Regions from separate parts of the Dermacoccus sp. PAMC28757 genome, predicted to be linked through region 2. Evidence: riboswitches for the same ligand, from Rfam matches in the RefSeq annotation. Region 2 holds a riboswitch; the other holds the start of a gene.
The links. A riboswitch is a leader RNA that binds a small molecule or an ion and turns the genes downstream of it on or off. The one in region 2 is predicted to bind thiamine pyrophosphate.
Positions count from the first base shown of each region.

Region 1: it holds a riboswitch for thiamine pyrophosphate, as region 2 does, so the genes downstream of both, thiC (phosphomethylpyrimidine synthase ThiC) here and H7F30_RS00765 (thiamine ABC transporter substrate binding subunit) in region 2, are expected to answer to the same signal.

Region 1 covers NZ_CP060292.1:2,263,930-2,273,360, forward strand. Annotated here, with positions in the region: gene metH (methionine synthase) at 1-2,082, shown strand, start outside; gene H7F30_RS10785 (HAD family phosphatase) at 2,085-2,804, shown strand; gene thiC (phosphomethylpyrimidine synthase ThiC) at 2,976-4,841, opposite strand; TPP riboswitch at 4,931-5,045, opposite strand; gene H7F30_RS10795 (CE1759 family FMN reductase) at 5,140-5,850, opposite strand; gene H7F30_RS10800 (CE1758 family FMN-dependent luciferase-like monooxygenase) at 5,954-7,144, opposite strand; gene H7F30_RS10805 (hypothetical protein) at 7,260-7,724, opposite strand; gene H7F30_RS10810 (PD-(D/E)XK nuclease family protein) at 7,717-8,562, opposite strand; gene H7F30_RS10815 (site-2 protease family protein) at 8,632-9,431, shown strand, end outside.
Region 2 covers NZ_CP060292.1:167,933-177,363, forward strand. Annotated here, with positions in the region: gene H7F30_RS00755 (ABC transporter ATP-binding protein) at 1-332, opposite strand, end outside; gene H7F30_RS00760 (ABC transporter permease) at 329-2,059, opposite strand; gene H7F30_RS00765 (thiamine ABC transporter substrate binding subunit) at 2,023-3,141, opposite strand; TPP riboswitch at 3,203-3,312, opposite strand; gene H7F30_RS00770 (DUF4235 domain-containing protein) at 3,418-3,753, shown strand; gene H7F30_RS00775 (IS30 family transposase) at 3,960-5,102, opposite strand; gene H7F30_RS00780 (circularly permuted type 2 ATP-grasp protein) at 5,205-6,731, shown strand; gene H7F30_RS00785 (alpha/beta fold hydrolase) at 6,728-8,692, shown strand; gene H7F30_RS00790 (amidohydrolase) at 8,692-9,431, shown strand, end outside.

The DNA.
Region 1 (9,431 bases), 1.0 Mb from region 2:
AAGGAGAACCTGCCGGGCGCTCTCATCTCCGGCGGCGTCTCCAACGTGTCGTTCAGCTTCCGCGGCAACAACCCCGTGCGCGAGGCCATCCACGCTGTCTTCCTCTTCCACGCCGTCGCCGCGGGGATGGACATGGGCATCGTCAACGCGGGCGCCCTCGTCGTGTACGACGAGATCGACCCCGAACTGCGCGACCTCGTCGAGGACGTCGTGCTCAACCGTCGACCCGACGCCACGGAGCGCCTCCTCGAGGCCGCCGAGCGCTTCAACACCGGCGACGCCGTCGCCGAGACGAAGTCCGAGAAGTGGCGCGAGGAGCCGGTGCGCGACCGCATCACGCACGCCCTCGTCAAGGGCATCGACGACTTCATCGAGGACGACACCGAGGAAATGCGCGCGGAGCTCGAGGCCGAGGGAAAGCGCCCGCTCGAGGTGATCGAGGGCCCGCTCATGGACGGCATGGGCGTCGTCGGCGACCTCTTCGGTGCCGGCAAGATGTTCCTGCCCCAGGTCGTGAAGTCGGCCCGGGTCATGAAGAAGGCCGTCGCGTACCTCATCCCCTTCATCGAGGCGGAGAAGGTGAAGAGCGGCACGACGGGCAAGCAGACGAACGGCACGGTCGTGCTCGCGACGGTCAAGGGCGACGTCCACGACATCGGCAAGAACATCGTCGGCGTGGTGTTGCAGTGCAACAACTACGAGGTCATCGACCTCGGCGTCATGGTGGCCGGGCAGAAGATCCTCGACGCTGCCCGTGAGCACGAGGCCGACATCATCGGCCTGTCGGGCCTCATCACGCCCTCGCTCGAGGAGATGGTGAACGTCGCGGGGGAGATGCAGCGGCAGGGCTTCGACCTGCCCCTGCTCGTCGGGGGCGCCACGACGTCGCGCGCACACACCGCCGTCAAGATCGATCAGCGCTACGACCAGCCCGTCGTGTGGGTCAAGGACGCCTCGCGCTCCGTACCGGTCGTTGCCGCGCTCCTGTCGAAGGGCGCCCGTCGCGAGGCGCTCCTCGCGGACGTGACGGCCGACTACGACTCTCTGCGTGCGCGCCACGCGGCCAAGCGTGACGACCGCCCGCTGCTCAGTCTCGATGCGGCTCGGGAGAACCACCCGATGCTCGACCTCGGTGCTGTGCCCGCAGCGCCGGCACTCGCCGCGGACGGGGCGCCGGTGACACGCACGTTCACCGACTACCCCGTGAGCGAACTGCGCGAGTACATCGACTGGCAGCCCTTCTTCGCCGCGTGGGAGATGAAGGGTCGCTTCCCGGACATTCTGAGCAACCCCGCCCAGGGTGAGGCAGCACGCAAGCTCTACGACGATGCGCAGGAGATGCTCGACCGTGTCGAGGCCGAGGGCTGGCTCCACCCGGCCGCCGTCATCGGCTTCTGGCCCGCCGCGGGCGACGGCGACGACACCGTCCTGTTCACCGACGCCGAGCGTTCCGACGAGCGTGCCCGTCTGCATCACCTGCGCCAGCAGGGTCAGCACCGCGAGGGCGTGCCGAACCGTTCCCTGGCCGACTTCGTCGCGCCGCAGGGCTCCGGCGTGGACGACTGGGTCGGCGCCTTCGCCGTGACCGCCGGTACCGAGCTTCCGGCTCGGATCGCCGCGTTCAAGGAGGAACTCGACGACTACTCCGCGATCCTGCTCGAAGCCCTGGCCGACCGATTGGCCGAGGCGCTCGCCGAGCGCATGCACGAGCGCGTTCGCACCGAGTTCTGGGGTCACGAGGCAGGGGAGAACCTCTCCAACGAGGACCTCATCGCCGAGCGCTACACCGGCATTCGCCCCGCGCCGGGCTACCCGGCGTGCCCCGAGCACACGGAGAAGGACACCCTCTTCGAGTTGCTCGATGTCACGCGTGAGATCGGTGTCGAACTCACCGAGTCGCGTGCGATGTGGCCGGGAGCGTCGGTGTCCGGGTGGTACTTCGCCCACCCCGAATCGCGCTACTTCGTCGTCGGACGGATCGGGCGCGATCAGGTGGAGGACTACGCTGGGCGAAAGGGCTGGTCGGTGAAGGACGCGGAGCGTCATCTCGCCCCCAACCTCAGCTACGACCCGGAAGACTGACCGTGAACCCGACGCCCCACCTCACGCGCCTCGAGCAGCGTGTCACGCACGCCCCGACGAGGCCTCACGGCGTGCTGTGGGACATGGACGGAACACTCATCGACACCGAGCCGTACTGGATGGAGGCCGAGAACGACCTCATCGAGTCGCACGGCGGCACGTGGAGCGACGCCCAGGCGTTCCAACTGGTCGGCAACGCGCTCATCGTCTCGGGGCGCATCATCAAGGAACAGACCGGCATTCCCCTCACGCCGGAGGAGATAGTCGACGCCCTGCTCGAACGTGTCGTCGTCAAGCTGCGTGAGCACGTGCCGTGGCGACCGGGGGCTCGCGAGCTCCTGCTCGCGGCGCGCGACGCGGGTCTACCGTGCGCCCTCGTCACGATGTCGTACGAGTCGTTCGCCCGGGTTCTCGTCGATTCCCTGCCTGCGGGGACGTTCGAAGTCGTCGTCACCGGCGACATGGTCGAACACGGCAAGCCGCACCCAGAGCCGTACCTGCGGGCCGCACACAACCTCGCGCTCGCGCCCGAGCAGTGCGTCGCGATCGAGGACTCGGCGACGGGCGTGCGCTCGGCCGTCGCGGCCGGCGTCCCCACGCTCGCCGTGCCGCATCTCGTCGAGATTCCGCAGCTCGACGGCCTCGTGGTCGTCCCCGACCTCGCCGCCGTCAGCCTCGACGACCTGCCGCGTCTGGCAGAGCGGGCTCGGGCGACGCGCTGACGCTCGAGCCGGCCCGGCAGGCCGTGGCACAGGCGAATGTGACCGAAAATCGCAGATGGGTACGCCGTTCGCGCATGTGGACGTAGATCGCAGATGGGGTGGACACGGACGGAGACAAGAGTCGGTGAGGGGCGGAGTCGCGTCGCTCCACCCCTCACCGTTGCGAACCCGTCAGTCCTGGGGCGTGGGGGTTGCCAAGGCGTGGGCGGTGTCGGGTTCGACGTAGACGCTGCGTCCGAGCTCGACGAACGTCTTCGACATCTGCTGCATGCCCTCACGGGCCTCGCTCTCGCTGACGACGCGCTGCTGGGCGCCGGCGTCACCGAAGCGGTGGCGCACGTCCTGGCTGATGCGCATCGAGCAGAACTTCGGCCCGCACATCGAGCAGAAGTGTGCCGTCTTCGCCGCCTCGGCGGGCAGCGATTCGTCGTGGAACTCGCGGGCGGTGTCGGGGTCGAGCGACAGGTTGAACTGGTCGTTCCAACGGAACTCGAAGCGCGCCTTGCTCAACGCGTCATCCCACGCTCGCGCGCCGGGGTGGCGCTTCGCGACGTCGGCGGCGTGCGCCGCGAGCTTGTACGTGATGACGCCGGTCTTGACGTCATCACGGTTCGGCAGCCCGAGGTGCTCCTTCGGCGTGACGTAGCACAGCATCGCGGTGCCACCCATCGCGATCGTCGTCGCGCCGATGGCGGAAGTGATGTGGTCGTAGCCGGGTGCGACGTCGGTGACGAGCGGGCCGAGCGTGTAGAACGGCGCGCCGTCACACCACTCCTGCTGCAGGCGCACGTTCTCCTCGACGAGGTCGAGCGGCACGTGCCCGGGGCCCTCCACCATGACCTGGACGTCGAACTGCCATGCCCGCTTCGTCAGCTCGGCGAGGGTGCGCAGCTCGGAAAGCTGCGCCTCGTCGTTGGCGTCGGCAGTGCAGCCAGGGCGCAGGCCGTCACCGAGGGAGAAGGCGACGTCGTAGCGGGCGAAGATCTCGCACAGCTCGTCGAAGTGGGTGTAGAGGAAGTTCTCCTCGTGGTGCGCGAGACACCAGCCGGCCATGATCGAGCCGCCGCGGCTGACGATGCCCGTGATGCGCTCGGCCGTCATCGGCACGTAGCGCAGCAGCACGCCGGCGTGGATCGTCATGTAGTCGACGCCCTGCTCGCACTGCTCGATGACGGTGTCGCGAAAGATCTCCCACGTCAGCTTGTCGGCCTCACCGTTGACCTTCTCGAGGGCCTGGTAGATCGGCACAGTGCCGATCGGGACGGGGGAGTTGCGGATGATCCACTCGCGCGTCGTGTGGATGTCGTCACCGGTCGACAGGTCCATGACGGTGTCGGCGCCCCACGTCGTCGCCCACGTCAGCTTGTCGACCTCCTCGGCGATCGACGACGTCACGGCCGAGTTGCCTATGTTCGCGTTTACCTTGACGAGGAAGCGGCGCCCGATGATCATCGGCTCGCTCTCCGGGTGATTGACGTTGGCCGGGATGATCGCGCGCCCGGCGGCGACCTCGTTGCGCACCAGTTCGACGGCGCAGTTCTCGCGCGCCGCGACGAATCGCATCTCGGGGGTGATCAATCCCTTGCGGGCGTAGTGCATCTGGGTGACGACGGCACCGCCCTTGGAGCGCAGCGGTGCGCGACGTTCGCCGCGCCACTCGCGGCTCGCCTCACCGCGTCGGACGGCCGAGCGGCCGTCGTCGAGCAGGGTGCGTTCCCGACCGGCGTAGGTCTCGACGTCGTCGCGCTCGGCGATCCACTCGGCGCGCAGCGGCGGCAGCCCGACCTCGGGGTCACTGCCCGGGCCGGAGGTGTCGTACAGCTCGACGGGAGCGTTGGCCGCGCCGGTGCCGGGGGAGTTGTCGAGGATGACCTCGGTGTAGGGCACGCGCAGGCCGTCCGCGTCGCGGTACTGCTTCCGGCGAGCGTCCGATCCGTCAGCGGGGGTGGTCGCGCGCGTCTGAACGGGGGCCGACGTCGGCGACGTGGCTGCTCGGTCGGTGGTGGCCGCGAGCTCGCGGGAGTTGAACGTCGTCATGATGGTGCCTCCTTCGGATCGGGCGAAGGCACTGCAAGACCCCACGCAACAGATGTCGACGAACGTCGGCACCGAACGGAGGATGAGCGACCACGAGGTCTCCTTGGCTGCCTGCGCCGGCATGATCCGGGTCAGGTCGGGTAGCGGTCGGAGCAGTATCAGCTCCCTCTCAGCCCTGTTCTCAGGACTCCCACGAAGGACGCTTCCGACTATGGCACATCCCGGCAGACGAACGTGACGAAGGGGTCCGTCAGGTTCATGACGAACCTGACGGACCCCTTCCGGTCACGGGTCGTGCTCAGCCGCGCAACATCTCTTCCATCGTCGGCACCGCGACGAACGGATCGCGCGCCCGATTGCGCGTATCGGCAAGCGTACGAAACGATTTCGACGATGTTCTCGGCGCTTCTTCAACCTTGGACGAGCGCGCCTCAGAACTGCCGTTCACCGCCACGTCCGCTCCGCCGAGCCCGCGCTCTAGCTGCTGCGTCAACTCATCGGCAGCCTCGCTCGCACGCGCTTCCAGGCCTCGCCCGGCCCACTCGTCGGGCGAGGCGTAGACGGCCGTCGGCATGACGAGCGCCTTCATGTACGCGAACAGCGGTCGCAGGGCCGTGTCCGTCACAAGCGAGTGTCGGGTGGAACCGCCCGTCGCGCCGACGATGACGGGCACGCCGCTCAGCACGCCGTCTGCAGTGGCGTCCCAGAACGACTTGAACAAGCCCGTGAAGCTCGCCTTGTACGTCGGCGTCACCGCGACCACGGCGTCGGCCGCGCCCAGCACCTCGTACGCGTCCGCGAGCGCCGGGGGAGCGAACCGGGTCAACGACGCCGTCGTGATGTCGTGCGCCAGCGCCCGCAGGTCGATCCGCTGAACGACGACCTCGCCGCCCTGCTCCCGCGCACTCTCGACAACCGCGTCGCACAGCAGCTGGGCGAGACGATGCGTCGACGATTCCTCACTCAGCCCGCCGCTGATCACGGCGAGGCGTGCCGTCCAGTTCGTCATCGTGTTCTCCTTCGTCTCGTTGCTCTGAGTCTGGGCCGAACGTCGCCGCCGGCGTCGCCCGCCGGGCCCGGTTAGCCGAGTTGTCGGCGAACCGGGCTGATGCTCAACGGTCTTCGGCGCGCGTTCCCGTCACGTCGTCGACCTTCGGAGCGCGCGGCGCACCTGTCTCGACGCTGCCCATCTGACCGGCGTCAGCCGAGGGCGTGTCGGTCGCCTGGGCAGCGCGCGCAGCCAGCAGGCTGGCATGCGTCGGGGCGTCCGGCACACCGGCGGCGCGGCGCTTGGCGAACTCCTCGCGCAGCACCGGGACGACCTTCGTGCCGAGCAGCTCGATCTGGTTGAGCACCTCCTGGTGGGGGATGCCGCCGTGGTCGACGAGGAACAGCTGGCGCTGGTAGTCGCCGACGTACTCGCGGAAGCCGAGCGTGCGCTCGATGACCTCGTCGGGCGTACCCACCGTCAGCGGCGTCTGCGTCGTGAAGTCCTCGAGGGAGGCGGCACCGCCGTAGACCGGGGCGTTGTTGAAGTACGGACGGTAGGTCTCCATCGCCTTCGACTTCGAGTCAGCCATGAACACCTGACCACCCAGACCGACGATGGCATCCTCCGCGCGACCGTGACCGTAGTGCTCGAAGCGCTCACGGTAGAAGCGCACCATCTGAGCCGCATGCTCCGGCGGCCAGAAGATGTGGTTGTGGAAGAAGCCGTCACCGTAGTAGGCGGCCTGCTCGGCGATCTCGGGGCTGCGGATCGAACCGTGCCAGACGAACGGCGCGACGCCGTCCATCGGACGCGGGGTCGAGGTGAAGCCCTGCAGCGGCGTGCGGAACTTGCCCTCCCACGTCACGTTCTCCTCGCTCCACAGCTTGCGCAGCAGGGCGTAGTTCTCGATGGCCAGCGGGATGCCCTCACGGATGTCCTTGCCGAACCAGGGGTAGACCGGTCCGGTGTTGCCGCGTCCGAGCATGAGGTCGACGCGCCCGTCGGCGAGGTGCTGCGCGTAGGCGTAGTCCTCGGCGATGTGCACCGGGTCCGTCGTCGTGATGAGCGTCGTCGCGGTCGACAGGATGATGTTCTTCGTCACCGCGGCGAGGTTGCCCATGAGGACGGGCGGGCTGGCGGGGGCCACGAAGGGCGGGTTGTGGTGCTGACCGGTGGCGAAGACGTCGAGACCGACCTCGTCCGCGACCTTGGCCATCTCGACGGTGTTCTTGATGCGCCGGTGCTCGCTGACCGTGCGACCCGTCGTCGGGTCCGTCGTGACGTCACCGACCGTGAAGATTCCGAACTGCATGACCCCTCGCGGAAGTAGTTGAAATTGAAACTATCTGTTGAACCGTAACCCTCGGCCGGGTATTCCACGAGGTTTTGTGAAGGGGATCACGAGCACGGCGAAGGAGTCGCGCGGCTCAAGCACTGACCTCGAACTGCGTGCCGCGCCCGGTCATCTTCGGCCCGAACCACCGGGGGTCAGCGAGGAAGCGACCACCGAACTGGGGGTGGACCTGCGGCCAGAACACGTCGAGCCGGCCGTCGCGCGAATCGGGCGCCACGAGGTGGGTACACGCGAACTGCTCGGGTGCCGTGACGGAGACGAGCCAGACCGCGCCGCCGTTGTGCGTCAGCGTGTCCACGTCGAGACCGGAAACGATCTCCCCCGGGACGCCGTGGGCTGCCGCCACCTCGACGAGGGCGCGGTGGCGCCATCCGAGCGCGTCGTCGTAGCCATCGGCCGCGAGCGCCGCGCGCAACACCTCGTTGAGGTTGACGTCCACGTCGGCTTGGGTGAGGACGTGATGGAGTGCTTCGACATCGCAACCGACGGTGCGCCAGGCCTCCCAGTCCGCACCTTGAACCTGATCAGGTTCAGTCACCGTCGACATCCCCCAGGTCGGCGCTCGCGTGCGGGTCGAGGGCGAGCACGCCGGCATTGTCGGGCAGCGGCGGGGGAGTGCCGCCCCAGGCGGGACACAGCGCCTTGTGGTCGCACCAGCCGCAGAGGAACGACTTGCGTGGACGCCAGTCACCCGTCTGCGCGGCGCGCTCGATGGCTCGCCACAGAGCCGTGATTTTGCGCTCGAGAGCCCGCAGGTCGTCCTCGTCGGGCTGGTAGCGCACGAATTGGCTGTTGCCGAGGTAGACGAGCTGGAGCATGAGCGGCATGACGCCTCGAGTTCGCCAGATGACGAGCGCGTAGAACTTCATCTGGAACAGGGCCTTGCCCTCGAAGAGCTCCGACGGTGAGCGCCCCGTCTTGTAGTCGACGACGCGGATTTGCCCGCCGGGTGCTACGTCGAGCCGGTCGATGTACCCACGCAGGGTGAGGCCGTCGAGGTCGGCTTCGACGTAGAGCTCGCGTTCGGCGGGTTCGAGGTGCTGCGGGTTCTCCAGGTCGAACCACTTCTCGACGAGCTTCTCGGCGTCGCGCAACCACGTCGCGAGGTCGTGGGGCGTGCCGCCCGCGAGTTCGGCGAGTTCGGGTTCGTCGGCGAGTATGTCCTCCCACGCGTGCGGGACGAGGGAGAGCGCGTGCTCGAGTGTTCGCTGCGGCGCCTCGACGTCGAAGATGCGCTCGAGCACCGAATGGACGAGCGTGCCGCGCGCCGCGGCCGGGCTCGGCGGCTCGGGTAGCTTGTCGATGACGCGGAAGCGGTAGAGCAGCGGGCACTGCATGAAATCGGACGCTCGTGAGGGGGACAGCGCGGCGACCATTCAGCGAGCCTATCGCGCGTAACTCGCACCGCCCGAGCGACGCCGAGCCACGCCGCTTAGGCTTTCCTCATGCCGTCGACGTCCCCGGGTCTCAAGATCGCCACGCTGCGCGGCGTGCCCGTCTACATCGGCCGATCCTGGCCGATCATCGCCCTCGTCATCGTCGCGCTCTTCGGCCCGCAGGTCGCCCGACTGCACCCCGAATGGGGAGCCGGCGCCTACCTGCTCGCGGCCGCGTACGCCGTGCTCCTGCTCGTCAGCGTGCTCGCGCACGAGGCTGCTCACGCCGTCGTCGGCCAGGCCTGTGGTTACCGCGTCAACCGCATCGTCGCCGACCTGTGGGGCGGCCACACGGCCTACGACTCACCCGACGCGACACCCGGGCACTCGGCGCTCGTCGCCGTCGTCGGGCCCCTGACGAACCTCGTCCTCGCCGGCGCCGGATGGTTCGCCCTCACCCAGTCGAGCGGTGACGGCGCGGGCCATCTGCTGCTGCTCGCCTTCACCTTCAGCAACGGCTTCGTCGGGTTGTTCAACCTCCTGCCCGGGCTGCCTCTCGACGGCGGGTTCATCGTCGACGCCCTCGTGTGGAAGGTCACCGGTAGCCGGGCCAAGGGCATGAAGGCCGCGGGCTGGTGCGGCCGAATCGTCGCTGTCGCCGTCGTGCTCTGGGCCCTCGTGCCGGTGCTTCGCGGCGAGGGCTCGACGTGGAACCTCATGTGGTTCGCGCTCATCGCCATGTTCCTGTGGCGAGGTGCCAGCACCGCCGTCACCGTGGGCACGAACCGGGAATTCCTCTCCGGCATCCGAGTGGCCCAGGTGATGCGCCCCGCAGTGTCAGCCGCCGCCGACACGCCCGTCTCGGCGCT
Region 2 (9,431 bases):
AACGCGTAGGCGACGTTGCCTGCCACGTCGAGGTGGCCGAAGAGTTGCCCGTCCTGGAACATGAGCGCGAAGTCGCGTTTGTGGGTGGGCACGCGCGTCACGTCGGTGCCGTCGAAGGCGATGCGTCCGGCCTCCAGCGCCTGCAGACCGGCGACGGCGCGCAGGAGCGTCGACTTGCCGCACCCGCTCGGGCCGAGCACGGCGAGCACGCGCCCGCGCGGCAGCGTGAGGGAGACGTCGTCGAGTGCCGGTGTGGCGTTGCCGGCGAAGGTGACGCGGGCGTCCGTCACCTCGAGGCCTCCGGCGTCCTCCCGATCCTGGGGCTGCGTCATCCGTCCATCCTTCCCGCGGCGCTGCCGCCGATGCGTTCCACGGCAGCCATGACGAGGGCCGTCACCGTCGCGAGCAACACGGAAGCTGCCATCGCGGCGCCGAAGTTGCCCGCGCCGGGGCGGCCGAGGAGTTGATAGATGAGCACCGGTAGCGTCGGCGACTCGGGCTGGGCGAGAAACGCCGTCGCCCCGAACTCGCCGAGCGAGACGGCGAGGGCGAACCCCGCCGCGGCGACGAAGGGACGCCACAGGTGTGGCAGGTCGGCCGTCATCCAGGCGCGCAACGGGCTCGCGCCGAGGGCGGCCGCGGCTTCACGCGACCTCGGGTCGAGCGAGCGCAGCACGGGTACGAGCGTGCGCACGACGAGCGGCAGCGCGACGGTGGCCTGCGCGATCGGGATGAGGATCGGCGAGCTGCGCAGATCGAGCGGCGGACGGTCGAGGGTGAGAAGGAAACCGAAGCCGACCGTCACGGCCGAGACGCCGAGCGGCAGCATGAACGCAGCGTCGAGGCCCGCAATGACGCGGCGGCCGCGCGGCGTGCGAGCCCGCCACGAGACGACGACCGACACCATGACGCCGAGCGCGAGCGCGAGCAGAGCCGCGTCGAGGGCGATGCGCCACGAAACCGAGAGGGCGGCCAGGGCGGCCAGTTCTCCGCCGAGCGCGCGGTAGTGCACGAGGGACCAGCCGTCGCCGTCACGCAGCGAGCGCAGGACGAGGGTGAAGAGAGGTGTGACGACGAGAGCCAACGCGAAGAGGGTGGCAGCGAGCGCCGGGGCGTCGGATCGGGTGACTCGGCGCGGCTCGTCGGCCACCGCGACGCCGCGGCGCACAACGGAATCACTGCGCCGCAGACCCGAGCGGGCCCGCTCAGCGCCGAGCAGCAACAGCGCGACGAGGACGAACTGCACGGTCGAGAGCACCGCGGCGGCGCGCAGGTCGAGGAACTCGACCGTGAGCGAGTAGATCTCGGTCTCGAGCGTCGCGTAACGCAGCCCGCCGAGCATGAGCACGATGCCGAACGCCGTCGAACAGAAGAGGAACACGACCGTCGCGGCACTGACGACGGCGGGACGCAACGCCGGCCACGTCACCGTCCGGAAGACCTGGGCGGGCGATGCTCCGAGGCCGGCTGCCGCCTGCGCGGTGCGCGGGTCGAGGGAGGCCCACATCGGCCCGACCGTGCGCACGACGACGGAGATGTTGAAGAACACCATCGCGAGCAGCACCGGCTGCCACGTTCCGTCCCACCCCAGCGCCGCGAGCGGCCCGCCGGGGGCGAACAGCGAGCGGAATGCCACGCCGACGACGACCGTCGGCAACACGAACGGCAGGACGACGAGGGCGCGCCACAGCCCCGCCAACGGCACCCGCAGGCGGTAGAGCACGTGCGCGACGGGCAGCCCGAGCGCCACCGAGCAGCAGGTCGCGAGCGCCGCCATCCACAGCGTGAACCACAGCACGCGCAGGGTGCGCGGGCGGGTGACGACGTCCCAGGCACCCGCGAGGTCAACGCCCCCACCGTCGCCCGTGACGCCGCGCACCGCCATCGCGAGAACCGGCCACGCGAAGAAGATGCCGAGGAAGACGAGCGGCACCGCGGCGAGCAACGCGAGCACGAGCACGCGAGGGAACGAGGAGGCTCCCGCGCGTGCTCGTGCTGCCGGCGCAGCCACGCCGTCACGGCTCACTTCGACGTGACGTCCTTCCACTGCGTCAGCCACGTCTGACGCTTCTCGTCGATCTGCGCCGGCGAGACGTCGATCGTCTTCTCGGCGGGTTTCACCGTCTTCGCCCACTCGGGCGGCAGTTCGACCGAGGAGTCGACCGGGAAGACGTACATCGAGTTCGGCAGCGACTTCTGGAAGCTCTTGCCGTTCATGAAGTCGATGAACGCCTTGGCGCCCTCGGGGTTCTTCGCGCCCTTGATGACGCCCGCGTACTCGTTCGAGCGGAAGCACGTGTTGCCGAGCGCCGACGTCGTCGACTTGCCCGCGCCGTCCACCGTGAACGCCGGGGAACTGTCGTAGCTGACGACGATCGGGCGGCTGCCCTTGCCCTCACCGGCCGTGTAGTCGACGTTCCAGGCGTCGCTCCAGCCCGACGTCAGCTTGAGGCCGTTGCTCATGAGCTTCGTCCAGTACGGCTTCCAGCCGTTCTCGCCGTACTTGCCGACCGTCGCGAGGAAGAACGCCATGCCGGGCGAACTCGACGAGGCACCCGGCGCCACCATGAGGTTCTTGTACTCCGGCTTCGTCAGGTCGTCGAGGCCCGCCGGCTTCTTCTTGTTGTTCTTCGTGAACCACGCGTCGTCGACGTTGACGCACACCGACGCCGTGTCGATGGGCGACAGCACGCCCTTGCCCTGGCCGTCCGGCAGGTCGTACGTCGACGTCGACCCGGCAGCAGCCTTCGACGTGTACGGCTCGAGCACGCCCTCCTTCGTCACCCTCGAAGCAAACGTGTTGTCGATGCCGAAGACGACGTCGCCCGTCGGGTTGTTCTTCGCGAGCACCAACTTGTTGGCCAGGGTGCCCGCATCGCCCGACTTCGACACCTTCACGGTGTAGCCGGTCTGCTTCGTGAACTCGTCCATGACGGCTTTGTCGGGTGCCCAGGACTCGTGGGTCACGAGCGTCACCGTCTTGCTCTTCGCATCCGACGCTGACGCCGACGACGTCGTCTTCGTGTCACTGACGCTGCACGCCGACGTCGCCAACACCGCAACACCGGCCACCAGCGCAACGACCGTCGTCGGCACGGGGTGGGAACCACCCGTCCGCTCGGTCACGTGGAACTTGCTCATCACGACGTCCTCCTCACCTCGAGTGAGGGACCACGTCCGCAAGCGGCACGAGCCGCGCACGAACGGGTGAGTCTCGACTTCCTCCGCCGGTGCTAACCGGTTCAGGTTCGAGGGTTTAGTGCCCTACCTCGGCACGATCTCAGCGCAACGTGCGCTCCCCTGTCGTTCGCAGGCGACATTACACGTCGACCAATCGGCCCGCACGACTGGCGAACACACAACACCGCCTGCGAATATGGGCACAAGACATTGACCACCCTTGGAAGGGGAGACAACATGGGCAACCTCGTCTGGAAGGTACTCAGCCTCGGCGCCGGAATCGTCGCCAGCAAGGCAGCCACCACCGTCGCGACCAAGGGCTGGAAGGCCGCCACCGGCAAGAGCCCGCGCAGCGCCAAGGACCCGAACGCCGGCATCCTAGAAGCCGCCATCTACGCCGCCATCTCCACCGGCGCCCTCGCCGCCGCCAAGATGTACGCCGAGCGTCGCGCAGCCGACTACTACACCAAGTCCGCCGGCCACCCGCCGCAGGCGCTCGTCAAGCGCGCCGAGGAAGAGGCCAAGGAAGCCAAGAAGGGCAAGAGCCAGGCGCCTGTCGTCGTCATGAAGTGATTCCCTTCGTGCTGTCGCACCGAGCGTGGCGGCCGAGCCTGCGAGGCCGCCACGCTCGGTGCGACAGCACTCGGGGGAGTCCGCTTCCAGCGGGGTCGCGCACTCAAGGAGTGTTGCGGCCCCGTTGCCGTACCCGGCGCTTATGCCGCGGGTCTTTTCTCCCCCTTTGGGGTGAAGTGTTACGACGCGTCATAACGGGGGCGAGTTCAACCGGTCAACGCACCATTGATGGTGTTCAGGCTATCGGTGAAGGCGTCGTGGGATGAGGCCCAGCCGAGGACCTTGCGGGGCCGTTCGTTGATGCGCGTCGCGATGGTGTCGAGGTCGGTCTGGGTGAAGGAGCGTAGGTCGGCGTTCTTCGCGAGGTACTGACGCAGCAGGCGGTTCGTGTTTTCGTTCGTGCCGCGCTGCCATGGCGAACGGGCGTCACAGAAGAACACTTGCATGCCCAGGGCGTGCGTCACCTGGTCGTGGAAGGCCATTTCCCTGCCGCGATCCCACGTCAACGACCGACGAAACTGCGGCGGCATGTCGGCGAGATTCTCGATGAGAGCGTCCCTGACGGCGTCAGCCTTGTACCCGTTTGGCAGGGCGACGACGCGCACCAGGCGGGTGGAGCGTTCGACGAGGGTGGCCACGGCTGATGGGCGCTGGCCCATGATGAGGTCACCTTCCCAATGGCCGACTTCGGCCCGGTCTTCGACGCTGGCGGGTCGATCGTGGATGGAGGTCATGTTCCGCAACACGCCGCGGCGTTGTCGGGGTTTCGCGACGCGCGCATGGCGCAGGGATCGCCCTGATCGCAGGAGGCTTCCCTGTCGTGGCGCACGGATCTGGCCGGTGTACAGGGCGTGGTAGATCGACTCGTGCGACAACGAATCCTGCTGTTCGCGCCGTAGCCAGTGGGCGATCTGGGTGGGTGACCACCCTCGTTCCAGCTTCGCCGCGACTAGGCTCGACAGCGCCGGGTCGCGGTGAAGACGTGAGGGTTTCGGGCGGCGCGCGTTGCGCCACGCGCCCGCGTCAGCGCTGGCCGCGCGATAGGTGCCGGGGCCGCCGTGGCGGGCGACTTCGCGGCTGATGCTCGTGTGATGCCGTCCCAGCCGAGCGGCGATGACACGGCACGACAAGCCGGCGGCGAGGCCGCGGGAGATCTCTTCACGTTCACTCAGCGACAGGTGCCGCCGGTTCCGGGCGCGCGGCGGCGGTTTCACTCCGCCATGGCGGCGCAGCAGCGTCCGGACTGGGGTTTGGCTGACGCCGATCGTGCGGGCGATGAGCCTGATCGACTCACCCTTCGCCCACAACGCCCAGACGTTCTCCTGCTGCTCGTTCGACAACCCGGCCATGACACCCACGATCCCCTATCGGTGGTGGTGCGTTGACCGGTTGAACTCGCCGGAGTTTTCGCGTTCCTTCCGCCGCACCGCGACGCGCTGTAGCGTCATCGCATGACGACGACGTCCGCGGGTGAAAACCCCACCAACAGCGGCCCCCACGAGGGCGTTCCCGGCGCGTTCTCCGCGTACCGCGACTACATCCCCGCCACCGAGGGTGTGCACGATGAATCCGTCACCGACGACGCCAAGATGCGACCCGACTACTGCACCGTCCTCGGCCGCATCGAAGCCCTCGGCTCCGAACGCCTCACCGCGCGCCTCCGGGAAACCGCCGATGACCTCGAAGAACTGGGCGTCACGATCAACTCCAAGGACGGCAACCGCCCCTACCCCATCGACATCGCGCCCCGCATCATCACCGCCGAACGCTGGGCGGAGATCAGCGCAGGCCTCGAACAGCGCGTGCGCGCGCACGAGCTGTTCCTGCGTGACGTCTACGGTCCCGGCGAAATCCTCAAAGCCGGCCGCATCGACCGCGAAGTCCTGCGCCGCGCGCCCGGCTACTCCAAGGACGGCCACAAGGTGCCCGAAGGGTTCGTCCGCGCCGGCCTCTGCGGGCTCGACCTCGTCTCCCCCTCCGCCGGCGAATGGATCGTCCTGGAGGACAACCTGCGGATGCCCGGCGGGCTCGGCATGAGCCACATCAACCGGCGCATCCTCGAAGACCATTTCGCCGAGATCCTGCCCACGCCCGGCAAACTGCGTCACCCCCGCGAGGCCTACCCCATCCTGCGCGAAGCCTTCCTCGCGGCAGCAGCTCTCGTCGAGGGCGCAGACGCCGACGACGAACTCGGCCTGTGCATGGTCTCCCCCGGTGAAACCGACACCACGTGGTACGAGCAGAACCTCGTCAGTGGCGAAATCGGCGCGACCCTCGTCACCGCCGGCAAACTGCTCGTCGACGACGGCATCCTCTACCGCCTCGACGGTGACGATCGCCACCGCGTCCACCTCCTCAACCCGCGGATGGGCGAGGAGGAACTGTTCGGCTCCGAGGGCGCCGACGGGCGCAAGCTCGGCGAGACACTGCGCGACGTCATGGCTGCCGGTGCCGTCACCATCATCAACGCCCCCGGCAACGGTCTCGCCGACGACAAGGCCGTCTACGCACTCGTGCCCGACATGATCGATTTCTACCTCGGCGAGGAACCCCTCATCGGCCAGGTGCCGACGTTGCTGTGCTCCGACGAGAAGCAGCGCGAGGAGGTCCTCGACCGGCTCGACGAGCTCGTCGTCAAGCCCATCGACGGTTACGGCGGCACCGGCATCACCGTCGGTCCCGAGTGCTCCGAGGACGAACTCGAGGAGCGACGCAGCGAAATCCGAGAGACGCCGGAGCGGTTCGTCGCGCAGGACATCATCCCGCTCTCCACACTGCCGACCCTCTCCGACGGAGCATTCGAGCCCAGTCACGTCGATCTTCGAGCCTTCGTCATGCAACGCCCCGACCCGAACGACCCCTCGCGCACGATCGCCCAGACGGCGCCCACCGCGATGACGCGAGTCGCTCCGGTGGGCACGATGATCGTCAACGTCTCCGCGGGTGGAGGCGGGAAGGACACCTGGATCAAGTCGTGAGCTTCAACCCCCGAACGAGCGAGACCTCGCCCGCCCGGCCGTCGGTCCGCCACTCACTTCACCCGTGCCTGTCCCCCGACGGCAAGCTGCTCGCCGCCGTCGTCATCGACGAGGACGGCTACCCGCACGCCGTGCAGCGTCCGCTCGCCACACCCGACGGCGTCGGTGCCGGCCCCGAACGCACCGTGCCCATCCCGACGCCGGGCCCGGTGCGCAACGTCGCGTACTCCCACGACGGTCACTGGATCGCCTGCGAGGTCGGCCCCGACGGTGGTGAGCGCGAGGAGATCTGGCTGTTCACCACCGACCCGGACGACCAGAGCGCGGTCAACCCGTTCGAGTTCACCGACGCGACCGTGCAGATCGTCTGCTGGGACGGCGTCGAACTCGCCCTCACCGCCATCGACGACTCGGGTCTGGCCGAAGGTCGCGTCCTGTCCGCCGTCACCCAGGACGTGCGCGTCGTCGACCGGCGGGTCGGCGGCGAACTCGTCCACGTCCGCGACGGCGTGGCGCTGTTCCGCGTCGGTTCGCGTGGCCACCGCGAGTTGCTGCGCGTCGACGTCGGCGGCGCCTGGTGGCCGCTTCTGCCGCCCGACCCCGGGTCGACGACCGACGCCGGCGTCGTGCTCGACGCAGGGCACGAGAGCGGCGTCATGCGAGCCCTCGTGCGCAGCGACCACCACGGCGAACGCTTCCGCCTGCTCGACGTGCGCGTCGGCCCCGACGGCACCGACGTCCGTGAACTCGCCGCGCGGGCCGACGCCGATCTCGACGAGTTCTCCGTCAGCCGTGACGGGTCCACCGCCACGCTGCTGTGGAACCACGACGGTCGCAGCCGCATCCAGATCCTCGACCTGCGCTACGGCGAACCCCGCGAACTCCCCGCGCCGCGCTTGCCGAAGGTCGTCGTCACCTCGCCGTCCCTCACCGCGGACGGACGGCTGCTCACGTTCTGTGTGCAGGGCCCCGAGTTCCCACCGCGCGTCGTGCTCTGGGACGTCGCGCACGGCACGTGGACCGGCGACGAGCCCGGCGCGAACCTGTCGCCCGAGGATCCTAGGCCACCCATCGGTGCGCCCGGCCCGCTCGCGCGCTACAGCGCGGAGCCGAAGGGCGAAACGGCAGCGCCCGACCCCGAGGCCGACGAGGCTGACTCACGTCCCCTCACCGTGCTCGTCGACGCCGGCAGCGCGACGTTCGTCCCCGAACTCGTGCGCTACCCCGCACGCGACGGCCTCGAGCTCACGGCGTGGGTCTACCGCTGCGGTGACGAGCCCGCGCCGACGATGGTCTACTTCCACGGTGGCCCCGAGGGGCAGTCGCGGCCGAGCTACAACAACGTGCTGCGTCAGGCCGTCGACGCGGGCTACACCGTCGTCGCGCCGAACGTGCGCGGCTCGTCCGGCCAGGGGCGTGCGTTCAGCCACGCCGACGAGCGCTACTCGCGCCTGTCAGCCATCGACGACGTCGCCGACACCGTCGCCTACCTCGTGAAGACAGGCATCTCCGACCCCGAGAAGATGGTGGTCAGCGGACGCTCGTACGGCGGCTACCTCACCCTCGCGACGCTCGTGCGTCACCCCGAGCTGTGGCGTGGCGCCATCGCAGCCTGCGGCATGAGCGACCTCGAAACGTTCTACCGCGACACCGAGCCGTGGATCGCCGTCGCCGCTCTGCCGAAGTACGGCCACCCCCTGCAGGAGCGCGAACTGCTGCAGGAGTTGTCGCCGATCCACGGGCTGGGAGAGGTCATCGTTCCCGTGCTCTTCGTCCACGGCGCGCACGACACCAACGTGCCCGTCAACGAGACACGTCAGGCCATCGCCGTCCTGGAGTCGAACGGGGTGGGCACCGACCTGCTCCTGTTCGAGGACGAAGGCCACGAGTTCGTCAAGAGAGCCAACCGGCACCGCCTCGGTGACCGGGTCGTCGCATTTCTCGAGGAGGTACTGGGCTGATGTTCGGTCGAGGCAAAGGTTCCAAGGCGTCGGAGGGCGACCTCGCCGCGCAGGTCGTCGAGTGGCGGCGGTGGCTTCACGAGAACGCCGAGCGTTCGTACGAGGAGCACGAGACGACGGATTACGTCGCCTCAGTGCTCGAGGACATGGGCCTCAAGGTTCACCGCTTCGACATGGGCACCGGTCTGTGGTGTGACGTTCCCGCCGCCGACGGAGCCTCGTCGAAGGACGTCGTGGGGCTGCGCGCCGACATCGACGCCCTGCCCATGGCGGAGGACACGGGGCTCGACTTCGCGAGCGCCAACGAGGGCGTCAGCCACGCGTGCGGGCACGACGCGCACACGGCCATGCTGCTCGGCGCCGCGTCGCTGCTCGTGGCCGACCCGCCCCCGCAGCCCGTGCGCCTCATCTTCCAGCCGGCCGAGGAGACACAGCCCGGCGGTGCGAAGAAGTGCGTCGAGGAGGGCGTCACCGACGGTCTGACGCAGCTCATGGGGTTGCACTGTGACCCACACCGTCCCACCGGTGAGGTCGGGGTCATCGCCGGCCCCATCACCTCCTCGAACGCCAACTTCGGCATCACCGTGACGTCGTCGGGCGGTCACACGGCCCGTCCGCACGAGACGGGCGACACGATCTTCGCCGCTGCGCAGATCGTCACCGGGCTGACGGCGGCGCTCGACCGCCGCGTCGACCCGCGCGCCGGCGCGGTGCTGACGTTCGGTTCGATCAACGGCGG